2 regions of the Clostridium sp. RTP31139st1_H3_RTP31139_211217 genome follow, and region 2 is predicted to be linked to the other one. Evidence: riboswitches for the same ligand, from Rfam matches in the RefSeq annotation. Region 2 holds a riboswitch; the other holds the start of a gene.

Region 1 (6,542 bases), on a different contig from region 2:
ACTAAGAGATATAAGGTGACCATGATAAGAGGCAAGTTTAGTATTATTTGTGAGATCTACTCCCTTTATATAATATGAACAGGAACCTATACCTCTTTTTTCAGCATCATTGTAAAGATAGTATCTAAAGAGTGGAGAATCAACCCAAAGTGTAGATACTATTTGTTGTTTTTTAATTTTGGCTATAGGGACATCATGAATGAATTCAGTTGGGAAGTGGTATTCTTTTTTTAGTTTTTTTGACTCCAACATTGGGAGGGTATTGAAACAATAACGAGCGCAAAAAGTATCAAGTGCTACGCAATCTAAAGAGGCCCAAATAAAACCTTCAGGAATAGGTTGTGCCTCAGTAGGAACAGCATGAACAACATTTACTATATTAATATTATCAGAAATATTAACAATTAATATTCCTTGACTTTGCACAGCTTTAATAATATCACATTGTGTTCCAGAGAATCCGGCAGTGCGTTTTATAATATACCTTCCATATTTATCTCGCATAGGGAGATGAGTATTCCCATCTATTTTCATAATTAATGGAGAGTGTGGAACTAAACTTCTATAGCTCGGTATTTTAGTGTTTTGAGATCCATAAAGCCAATTTGTATCAGATGGGTTTTCAGTTACTGCACATTGAAGTGGATAAAGTCCGAGTCCAAGATTTTTAAGTGCATTAGTAATTAAATCTTGAGCATGAAGTTTCATGGTAGGAACATTAATTAAAACACAACAAGGATAAAGTTTTATATCTTCTAAATCTGAACTATTTCCGCCAACAATAACCTTATGCAAAACAATTTCAGAATAATTTTGACCATCAGGAATATCAATAGTTCGCCCTCTAGATCTATCTATTTGTAATTGGTTAATATCATAAATCATCATTTTATTAATAGCTTCACCAGGAGAAAGGTAAATACCTTTACAGCTTTCCTCGTAACCATTCATTGGATTATCATCTTCATCACTAGTACAGTGATAAGATAAATATTTACGAGCAAAATAAAATCCCCATCCGCCATAAAAGTTATCATCATCACCATAAAAATCATGAGATCGTCCTTCAAATATTGCTTCATTAGTTATTGTATGCTTAGTATACTTACTATATTGAACACCATAAAGCTCAATGCTGCAGCCACCTTCTGCAATAGCCATATGAGAGTAATGGATATTAGCATAATCGTGGAACCAGCGCATAATGGCAGCAATTATACTCCAATTTGTATTTAAATAAATCATTAAGCCAGCACCGTGAGTAGTAGGATCAATACATATAGGAGAAATTAAATTAGGTTTGAATATTAATAGCTTATTATTAGATATATCTTCTTTAACTTTCAGTATAAAATTTGTTTCTTCATCTAATTTAGCTAGCATTATGGAAACAGCAGAATATATATAATTAATTCTATTTTGAATTTGTTGCCAACTTTCATTATCTTCTTCATTAGAATCTATATATTCTTTTAGTAAATCTGGAATATCTGTATAAGCGTTGTTAACATTTAATCTTATACCAGTGATTGAAGAGCCGTATTTATCCATATCAGCAATGTTTATATTGACTAGAATTTCTTTATTAATTATATTCATAATAATGTTACCTCATTTTAAAAAATATTAATTCTAATCATTAAAATTTCTATAGGGATATCCCATTTGAGAAGAATCATATCTTCCTAATAAATATTTGTAATATTCGGGACCATATAGTTTTTCAAGAGTGGTAGGTGGATATTCATATGATTCTGAAGTGATTTGATATTGTGCTCCTAGTGGCTCAATTACTTTAAGCTCTGACCAAGGATTGTCAAGTGAAGGGGTTAAATTAATATCAGTAATAATTGCTTTTTCTGTAGAGGCTAAAATTGTTTCTTGTTCATATTCTTGTAGTTCAATGTTATTGAATAGAAACCTATTGCAATTGTACTTGAAATTACAAGTAATAGTTAAACCTTTTGAAATAGATGGTTGATTAATGCTTGAAGAGTTAGTAGTAAGATTATTAGTATTAATATTACTTGTGACTATTTCTGCTGTAGCATTAAAGAAGTTAATTCCATTACGTTTTACTGATACTGTTACTGTGTCTCCATTACGGTGTAGTGTAATTTTTTCTGCAAGTTTTTTTTGAAAGCCTAAGATTTCGCGACCAATAAGCATAGCCATATCTTGATTATTTGATAAAACTACATCTAACATATAGTTATAAGATTCATTATTATATAATACAGGTATAATAATTCCTGCTTCTGAATAAGGGGTTCCTAAGCTAATATAGGGAATATGACATACATATACAATTACCATTGAAGAAGCTGGTTTAAGTTGTGGTGGTAATATTTTTTCTAATATTTTTATATCTGTGTTCCAAAACAAATTTAAAGTTTCTGTTCCATGAGTAGTTATTTTAGATAAACCTTTATTTATTGCTTTTAAATCATCTGGAGTTTTAATAAAACTACATTTTTTAGACATAAAACTTCACCCCTATTTAATAAATTTTTATTATACATATTATGACTTATGATTACAAAATGTTACATAAGAAATTCTTTATAAATAATAGAGTTAATATTAGTGAATTTTACATAAATTTCATTTATAGTATGTTGGCAATAGTAGATACTTTATAATTTATTGGAGCTGTATGTTTTTAGTTTACAGTTCCAATAAATTATAGTGATAGTTTAAATACTTATTAGTGAAATTTTTACCATATTTCTTTAAAATGAGCTGTAAATATTAGTTTTGGATCATTTGTTTCAATGGTATTAGGAACTTTAATTCCGTTTAGTTTTCCAAAGCCATGAGGGACAAAGAAGGTAAAAGGTAAAGGTTTTTCTCCAGAATTTAAATCCTTGAAGTAATCTGATAGAGCAGTTGAGGGATTTTTGGTATAATTACCAGAATTTTTTACTATATCACAATATTGAAATAAACATCCATATGGTGAAGAAAGGGAAATTGATTTTAAAGATTGGCCTCCATATACATATGTCATATTATATAAATATTCTACGGTTTTAAAGCTTGGCCAATAGCCTTTGCCATATATCATTTTATTATAAAATAAATCTTTTTCTTGATTTTCTTGTTGACTTAGCTTGAAAGCAAGTGAGAATTTTTCAAGAAAAATACTTTTTCTAGAAGGAACTTCCTGAAGCGTATTAATATCATAAATCATTAGTTTATTCTTGGCTTCACCAGGGGCAAGGAGTATGCCGTTGCAGCTTTCTTCGTATCCATTCATTGGATTATCAGATTCATCTTGTGAACAATGTGATGATAAATATTTACGTACATAATAAAATCCCCAACCACCATCAAAAGTTTTAATTTCACCATCAACTAAACCTTCAACTCTGCCTTCTAATATTCCTTCGTTAGTAATTATCTTATTAATTTGTGAACTAAAGGTTTTGTTGCATATTGAAGCAATTAAATCATTACAACCTTCAATTAATCCCATTTGAGAATAATTTATATTACCATTATCATGAAACCAACGCATAATTGCAGCAACCATAGGCCATTTTGTTGCAAGTGAATAGGCTGAACCTGCACCGTGATTATAACCAGATATACAATCAGGAGACATTATATTGGGTTTAAATAGTAAAATTTTATTTTTTTTAACTTCCTCTTGCAGTTTACACATAAAATTTGTTTCTTCATCTAAATAATTTAGCATAATAAAGATACCACTATATATATAATCAATTTTCTTTTCGATTTCTGACCAAACTTCTTCATTTTGAGTATTGATAAATTTTTGTAGTAAATCAGGAAGTTCTGAATAAGCTTTATCTGCATCTATATGAACCCCAGCAATTAATGAACCAGCTTCATCAAGTTTAAAACCTTCATTATCTATAAAAATTGGTTGTGTAAATAGTTCAGGCAAAATAATATCCTCCTTATGGATTTAAAAAATTACATTAACAACTTATTTTATTAGGATAAATATTGTGAAATAAAAGTAAATTTATAAATTAAAGTAAAATATTTTATTATATGTTATATTAAGAATAGTATTAGATAAGGACCTTTTAGTTTTAATGTATAGAACTTTAATCAATGAAAAAGAATTTATATAATAATTGAGATAATAAAGAGGAGAATTGAAAATGGGAAAATATTTATTAGATACTAATATTGTTATTAAGCTTTGGAATGATAATTCAATGCTTTTAGGAAAATTGATAGAGAAAAATAAAGTTGTTATATTAAAAGAAGTATTAGAAGAACTTTCAATTAAAGAGAAAAAGATATATAGAAGGCAAGAAATTTTAAGTGAAAGGTTTTGTAAGCTTTTACCCTGTAGTATTGAAGTTAAAAATAGTTATCTGAGTGGGTTCTTTATGATATATGATTACGAAATAAAAGGAAGATTTGAAAATAATAATTTATCAAAAAATGATTTATTACAAATATGTGCTTGTTATACTGATGAAAGTTTAACTTTAATCACAGAAGATAAGGAATTATTTAATATAGCTAATTACATTTTAGGTGAAAATAGAGTTAAAAGTATTTTAGATATTGAACTGTGATAATAGATATATTATAATTTACAGGTATTTCGTTGAGAAATTTGGGAGATACTGTACAGTTACAGAGCCGAAGGGGAAAGTGCGGCAAACTCTCAGGCAAAAGGACCAAATTTTGAGAAAACTCTGGAAAGTCTAATGTATAAAAGACACCGACGAAGCAATCTTAAATGTAGTAGGAGAATCTTTCAGGTAAAAAGACAGAGGCGCAATTATTTTAATAATTAGTCTATTGTAAAAATAAATGAGGGGGATTTTTTTTGGACTACATAACAATTTTAGAGTATATAGGAGTTTTTGCTTTTGCCGTATCAGGAGCAATAGTAGCAATTGAAGAGGAATTTGACGTTTTTGGAATATATATAATTGCAATAATTACAGCAATGGGTGGAGGCGTACTTAGAGATATTGTTACAAATGTTGGAATACCAGTATTTTTTACAAGTTATATGACAATTCCTTTTATTATTGCTGGAACTTTATTTGCCATACTTTTAAAAGGAAGGCTAAAGCACAAGAATTTATTTGTTTTTATAGATGCTATTGGACTAGCAGCATTTTTCGTATCTGCAGCAGTTAAAGCTATTGGTAGTAATTATAATTATATGTTATTCATATTTGCAGCTAGTATAACTGGAGTTGGTGGTGGTGTTTTAAGAGATATTATAACAAATAGAAAACCACAAATATTCAAACATGATATTTATTGTGTTGCAGGAGTTATAGGAGTAACTTTGCTTTGGTTTATTTATCCACTAATTGGAGTAGATGTAGCACAATTTATTGCGTTAATAGCAATAGTAATTATAAGAATGGTAAGTTATTATAAGACTATTAATTTACCAGTAGTATGCAGAAAAAGTGAATTCTTAGAGAGTTAAGTGAAAGTTTAATTTATAAAAGAATATAAAAAGACTAATATTAAAATAATAAGTAAAGGTATGAGGAAAATCCTCATACCTTTTTTGTATAATATTTATTAAATAACCTTAGAAAATGAAATAGAACGTAAATATAGTATAAATATGTGTTAATTTAATTTAAAGATCAAATATGCTACTATATGGTCTATAAGAGCTCAAAATAAAAAAATAACAATTTGATATAAGTTAATTAATACTATATAATACAATTATAGAAAATGTTTTAAATAATTTTTAGAAATGTATAAAAAGATAAAAAATACATATTTAAATTTTTAGGGGGAGGAAATGGTATTAGCTTTAATTATTATAATAGGATTAGTTTTACTTTGGGTAATAATTTCACCCTGTTTTGAAAAAATAGGAGAATTTATTAGGAGATATTATGAAAAAATATTTAATGAGCAGGGGGACGAAAAAAATGAAAAAAGGTAATAAAATAGTTGGTGGAATAGTAGTTGCTGGAGTAATGGTAGTGGGAGGAGTATTAATAACACTGTCAACACATAAAATAAAACCAGGATATGTTGGAGTTGTATATAATTTAAGAGGTGGTATTCAAGATAACATTTTAACTCAAGGTTTAAGAATTGTTTCACCATTTCAAAAGGTATCACAATATTCAGTAGCAACTGAGCAGGCGTATCTTTCAAGAGATAAAAAGGAAGGTTCTTTAGATGATGATTCATTTATGATACCAACATCAGATGGGAAGACCGTTAATGTCGATTTAGAGTTTAGCTATCATTTTGATTCAGATAGACTTCCAGAAACATTCACTAGATTTAAGGGACAAACAGGTAAAGAGATAGAGGATAATTTTATAAGAGGTAAGATGAAAGCATGGACTTCAGAAGTATCTTCTACTTTTTCAGTAATTGATATATATGGTGAAAAAAGATCAGAGTTAAATTCAAATGTATTAGCTCATGTAAAAGAGAAGTTTTATGAGTATGGAATTATAATTGATTCAGTAAATTTTTCTAGAATTGAATTAGATGATGAAACAGCTAAAGCTATTCAAGAAAGAATAAATAAGCAACAGGAGTTAGAAACTGCT
Region 2 (6,542 bases):
TGCTGTACTTGCTTCAATTATAGCAACTATAATTGGAACTTTAGCTGCAATAGGAATTCATAGAATGAAAGGTGTTCCTAAAAAAACACTACTAAATATAAATAATCTACCTGTATTAAATCCTGATATAGTTACAGGTATTTCACTTATGAGTTTATTTATTTTTATATTTCCTATTTTAAATAAAATAGGGATAAATGCTCAATTTGGATTTGGAACAATGCTTTTAGCACATATTACTTTTAATATTCCTTATGTAATATTATCAGTATTACCAAAATTAAAGCAATTACCTCATAATATAACTGAAGCAGCTTTAGATTTAGGTGCAACACCTGGTTATGCAATGTGGAAAATAATACTTCCTCAAATAAAGCCGGGGATATTTGCAGGATTATTAATGGCATTTACTATGTCTATTGATGATTTTGTAATAAGTTTCTTTACAACAGGTCCTGGAGTTACTAATCTTTCTATAGAAATATACTCCATGGCTAGAAAAGGTATCAATCCATCAATAAATGCATTATCAACTTTAATGTTTATTACAGTATTAATTTTATTATTAATTGTTAATAGAAAAGAATTTACTTCAAGGGGTGTGTAGATTGAAAAAATTAAAATCTTTAGTTGCATTAGCAGCTGCTGCAATATTAACTGCTTCTCTTTTCACTGGCTGTGGAAATAGTAATGTTGGTGAAAATGGAACAATAAATTTCTTTAATGTAGGAGACTATATTGATGAAGCTCTAATTAGAAAATTTGAAAAAGAAACTGGAATTAAAGTTAATTACTCAACTTATGATACTAATGAAATCATGTATCAAAAGGTAAAAACTAATCCTGGTACATACGACTTAGTAGTTCCTTCTGATTATATGATTGAAAAAATGATACAAGAAGATTTGCTAGAAACAATAGATTATAACAATATTCCTAACTATCAATATATAGGTGAAAATTATAAAAACTTATCTTACGATCCAACAAATGAATACTCTGTGCCATATATGTGGGGTACTATTGGTATTATCTATGACAGTTCTAGAATTACAGAACCTGTAACTAGTTGGGATATACTTTGGGATAGCAAATATAAAGATGAAGTATATATGTTTAATTCTTTAAGAGATTCTTTAGCTATAGCTTTAATTAAAGCTGGATATTCTATTAATTCAGATGTTCCTAGTGAAATAGATGCAGCTAAAGATGAATTATTAGAACAAAGAAAATTAACAAATCCTGTTTACGTTGTTGATGAAGTCAAAGATAATATGATTACAGGTGAAAAAATGCTTGCTGCTGTTTGGTCTGGAGATGCAATATATATAATGAATGAAAATCCTGACATGAAATATGTTATTCCAGAAGAAGGCTCAAATAAATGGGTTGATGCTTTATGTATTCCTAAGGATGCTCCTAATAAAGCTGGTGCTGAAGCATTTATCAACTTCTTATGCGATCCTGAAAACGCAAAAGAAAATGTTGATTATATAGGATATTCTACTCCTAATACTGCAGCATATGATTTACTTGATGATGAAACTAAAAATAATCCAGCTGCATATCCTTCTGATTCTATATTAGATAAATGTGTCTTATTTACTAATTTAAATCAAGAAACTTTAAAATTATACGAATCAGCATTTACTGAAGTGCTTTCTCAATAGTATTATAAAAAACAGAATTATATACATTCATAGTATATAATTCTGTTTTTTTATAAATATTATAATTTAAAATTATAAATAAACATATTATTAACATCAAAATCACATATGATATAATCTATAATAGATTATATTATTTTTAGGAGGATTTTATGGTTAGATATTACATAATAGTAGATGGTCGTGTCCAAGGTGTTGGATTTAGATTTTTTTGTACTATGACTGCAAGAAAGTATGATTTAACTGGTTGGGTAAGAAATATGGAAAATGGTATGGTTGAAATGGAAGTTCAAGGAGATGATTCTTCTATAACTAAATATATTAAAGATATAAAAAAAGGTAATAGGTTCATTAGAGTTGATGAACTTTACCAAAAGAAAATTGAAATTCTTCCAAATGAGCGTACATTTACAGAAAAATATTAATTATATTCACATAAAATAAGAGTTAAATGTTTATAAATCCTTAATCATTTAACTCTTTTATTAATATTACTATTTAACTTTATTATCATATTCCATTAAATTATATTTTTCTATTAATGCAATTAATTTATCTGCATAAACTGCTACCCCATCTGCATTTCTAACTGTACTATACCCTGCATTTTCTAATGCTTGCGCCTGTTCTTTATAATTCTTTCCTGAAAATAATCCTGATTCCGCATATCTTGAATTTTCATATAGAAATCTTCCATGATCTTCAATTGAATCTTCAATATTATCATACTTTCTAAAGTTAGCTATAGTAGTATCATTATAATTTTCACTTGTAGAGACTGTTGCAATGGCTCCGCTCCATCTAGAATCTGCTTTTATTCCAAATAAATTATTATGGGTAACTGCAAGGTCTGATTGCCCCCATCCTGATTCTAATATGGCTTGAGCTATAGTAATTGATGGTAAAATCCCATACTCCTCATAACTTTTAATAGCGCCATGAGATATTTTATTTAAAAATTCTATCTTATCATCATCCAAATTAACATTAAAATTTACCTCTACTACTTTTTCATTACTTATATCTGAATTTACATCTGCACTATTTTCCTCTTCAATACTATCGTTTATGTTATCATTTCCTGTTTCTTCACTTATATATCTTACATTTGTAACACTTTGAGAAATTTTAATTTTTATTGTACTAAATATAGTTACAATCATCAATGAAGATAAAATAATTATCATAGCAAATTTATAAAGCATAGTTTTCTTATCAGATAAAACATAACTATTTAAACCTCTGTATTTAATATTACTTTTCATCTTAAACTCTCCTATAATTTTAAAATACTCTTTAGTGGCTTCACTTTTCCATCTATATTTTAAAGCTACACCTTTGGATATTTATAAATCATATTTACCTCCTATACTTTATTTTACCTTTTTAAGTATATTTTTATTACTAAAGTAACCATAATTTTAAAAATACATATATAATAAAAAAATCTGTTATAGGCTAAATTTATAATCTAAAACCTATAACAGATTCAACTTTTTCATTATTCTATTTCATAAACTTTCTCTAAAGCATTACTTTGTTCCCTCTTAAATTCTTGAAAAAACTCATTAGTTTCATTTATTACTACATTTCTTAATCCAATTAATCCAACTAAATTAGGTAATGCCATCAATCCATTTACTATATCAGCTATTATAAATACTAAATCTAGTGATAAGAATGGACCTACTGCTACAAAAACAATAAATATTATCTTATAAAATATAATGCCCTTTACACCTGTTAAATATTGAATACATCTTTCTCCATAATAATTCCATCCTATTATAGTAGTAAATGCAAAGAAAATTAATCCTATATTTACTATATACTTTCCTATAACTGCAAATGGTAATCCTTGTTGAAATGCAAATGTAGTCATTTCAGCACCCTCAAGACCACTGTTAAAGCTTCCTGTTAATACAATTGCAAGACCTGTCATAGTACATATTATTATTGTGTCAATAAATGTACCCGTCATTGAAATTAAACCTTGCTTAACTGGTGATTTTGTTTTAGCCGCAGCAGCTGCTATTGGTGCACTACCAAGACCTGCTTCATTTGAAAACACGCCTCTTCCAACACCTCTTTGAATGGCTAAAGCTACAGTAATACCTGCTGTACCACCTAATGCTGCCTTTGGATTAAATGCACTATTTATTATTAACATTATTGCTGAAGGTATTTCTTTTAAATTAAATCCTAATACTAATAATGCACCTAATATATATAATATAGCCATTGATGGTACAATCTTTTCAGCAACATTTGATATTCTTTTTATACCACCTAAAGTTACTAATGCAACTAATACAGTTACTATAATAGCAGTACACCATAAAGGAATATTAAAAGATATTAATGCTGCTTTAGATATAGAATTTACTTGTCCAAATGTACCTATTCCAAGAAGTGCTACCCCTACGCCAAACACAGCAAACATTTTAGCTAAAAATTTATTACCAAGACCTTTTTCTATATAATACATAGGTCCACCTGACATTTGTCCATTTTCATCTACTTCCCTATATTTTATAGCTAAAACTCCTTCTGCATATTTAGTTGCCATTCCAAAAAATGCAGCAATCCACATCCAAAATAAAGCTCCTGGTCCCCCTGCTGCAATAGCCGTTGCTACACCAACGATGTTTCCTGTCCCTATTGTAGCTGATAAAGCAGTACATAATGCCGCAAAACTTGATACATCACCTTTTGCCTCTTCATCACCTTCTTCATTATCTTTAACAAATAAATATTTAAGTGCTAGTGGTAATTTAAATACTTGTATTAACTTTAATTTAAAAGTAAAGTATATTCCTGTTCCTACTAATAATATTAGCAAAGGTGGCCCCCATACTATCCCATCAATACTATTTAATACTTTTTCAACTCCATTTAAAAATTCCATAAAAAAATCCTCCTTAAAATTATAAATTTATAGGAGGAGATTAGAGTTAGTTTTTAGTTAAGAGTTTTTAGTTAGGCGCTAAGGTAAAATTCAGGTAACCTGAATTTTTTAATATAAAGTGAATTTCTAATATTAAGATTAAATTTTTATGCAATCTTAATATTAGAATTCGTTATCTAAATCTTATTCCTTGTTATCCCTAACCTAAAAATTGGTTGTAAATTACTATCCATAAGATAAAACTAATAAACTCAATAATGAGTTTAAACCTTAACTACTAACTATTAACTATTAACTTTTAACTAATCTTAATCCCCTGTCCTTTTACCTGAGAGTTTCAGTTTAACTTTAAATTAAACCTTGCTCCTTCGGTGCTCTTATGAGTCTCTCCAGAGGCTCGTCCAGTAACGGTCCTAATACCTGAAAGATTTACTTCTTCGGTGGATCTAAATCGCTCTCCCATTACCTTCAACCGAACATATTAACTTATAAAGCTTATTATATACATAAATTTCAAATCAATCAATATAAAAATTTTTATTTACTTCCATACAATCTATTTAAAGCACTTATTATAGACTTTATTGAAGCTCTCGTAATATTACTATCAACTCCAACACCAAATGTCTTTTTGTTAGTATCATTTCTACTCATATAAACATATGCTGCTGCTTCAGCTTCAGAACCTGTACTCAATGCATGTTCCTTATAATCAATTATACTAACATCTATTAATTTACTATTAGATAATGCTTTACCTAATGAATCTATTGGTCCATTACCTATACCTTCTATTTCACGTTCTTCTCCTTTATAATTAATAACAGCATTTACTTTCGTTGTTTTCTCTGTATCACTATTGATATCTGATATAGAAATACTTATTAATTTAAAAGGTTCCTGTAAAGATAAATACTGCTCTTTAAATGCATCCATAATTTCGTTTGGCTGAACTTCACCTTTTTTCTCAGAAATTTTTTGTACCACTTCTGCAAATTCCTGTTGCATTGATTTAGGTAATTTAAATCCAAAACAATAATCCATTACAAATGCAACTCCACCTTTACCTGATTGACTATTAATTCTAACTAATGGTTCATATTCTCTTCCAAGATCACTTGGATCAACAGGCAAATATGGTACTTGCCATATTTTTGAGCCTCTTTCTTCATATTTCTTCATCCCTTTATTTATTGCATCTTGATGTGAACCTGAAAATGCAGTAAATACTAAATTTCCTGCATAAGGATGTCTAACCGGTACTGGTATTTTTACACATCTTTCATAAATCTCAATTATATCATTTATATTTTCAAGATTTAACATTGGATTAACTCCATGTGAAAACATATTATATGCAACCGTTAATATATCTACATTACCTGTTCTTTCTCCATTACCAAATAATGTTCCTTCAACTCTATCTGCTCCTGCTAATAAAGCTAACTCAGCATCAGCAACACCTGTACCTCTATCATTATGCGGATGAACACTAACAATAATTCTATCTCTATTCTTAAAATTTTGACACATATATTCTATTTGATCAGCAAATACATTTGGTGTATCCATTTGTACTGTTGATGGTAAATTTATAATAATCTTATTTTCACTAGTTGCACCCCAAGCATCAGCAACTGCATCACAAACTTCTAATGCATATTCTACTTCTGTTCCAGTAAAACTTTCAGGTGAATATTCTAAAAATATTTTCCCCTCAAAATCAGAAGTATATTTTTTTACAAGCTTTGTCCCCTCAACTGCAATATTCTTTATTTCTTCTTTACTCATATTGAATACTACATCTCTTTGTAAAACTGAAGTTGAATTATATATATGAACTATAGCTTGTTTTACTCCTTGTAAAGCTTCAAAAGTTCTTTCTATTAAATGTGGCCTTGCCTGAGTTAATACTTGTACTACTACATCATCAGGAATACAATTATCCTCTACTAATCTTCTTA

The links. Region 2 has a riboswitch for glycine ahead of ABUA17_RS04050 (alanine/glycine:cation symporter family protein). Riboswitches for the same ligand answer to the same signal wherever they lie in the genome.
Region 1: it holds a riboswitch for glycine, as region 2 does, so the genes downstream of both, ABUA17_RS05765 (trimeric intracellular cation channel family protein) here and ABUA17_RS04050 (alanine/glycine:cation symporter family protein) in region 2, are expected to answer to the same signal.

What each region holds. Positions count from the first base shown of each region.
Region 1 covers NZ_JBCOAB010000009.1:34,029-40,570, reverse strand. The annotation lists gene ABUA17_RS05785 (DUF362 domain-containing protein) at 1-1,599, opposite strand, end outside; gene ABUA17_RS05780 (acetoacetate decarboxylase family protein) at 1,633-2,484, opposite strand; gene ABUA17_RS05775 (hypothetical protein) at 2,720-3,913, opposite strand; gene ABUA17_RS05770 (PIN domain-containing protein) at 4,137-4,562, shown strand; glycine riboswitch at 4,595-4,680, shown strand; glycine riboswitch at 4,684-4,765, shown strand; gene ABUA17_RS05765 (trimeric intracellular cation channel family protein) at 4,820-5,440, shown strand; gene ABUA17_RS05760 (DUF8570 family protein) at 5,771-5,917, shown strand; gene ABUA17_RS05755 (prohibitin family protein) at 5,904-6,542, shown strand, end outside.
Region 2 covers NZ_JBCOAB010000006.1:17,118-23,659, forward strand. The annotation lists gene ABUA17_RS04030 (ABC transporter permease) at 1-607, shown strand, start outside; gene ABUA17_RS04035 (ABC transporter substrate-binding protein) at 609-1,670, shown strand; gene ABUA17_RS04040 (acylphosphatase) at 1,823-2,095, shown strand; gene ABUA17_RS04045 (glycoside hydrolase family 73 protein) at 2,165-2,935, opposite strand; gene ABUA17_RS04050 (alanine/glycine:cation symporter family protein) at 3,172-4,578, opposite strand; glycine riboswitch at 4,885-4,976, opposite strand; glycine riboswitch at 4,977-5,050, opposite strand; gene leuA (2-isopropylmalate synthase) at 5,116-6,542, opposite strand, start outside.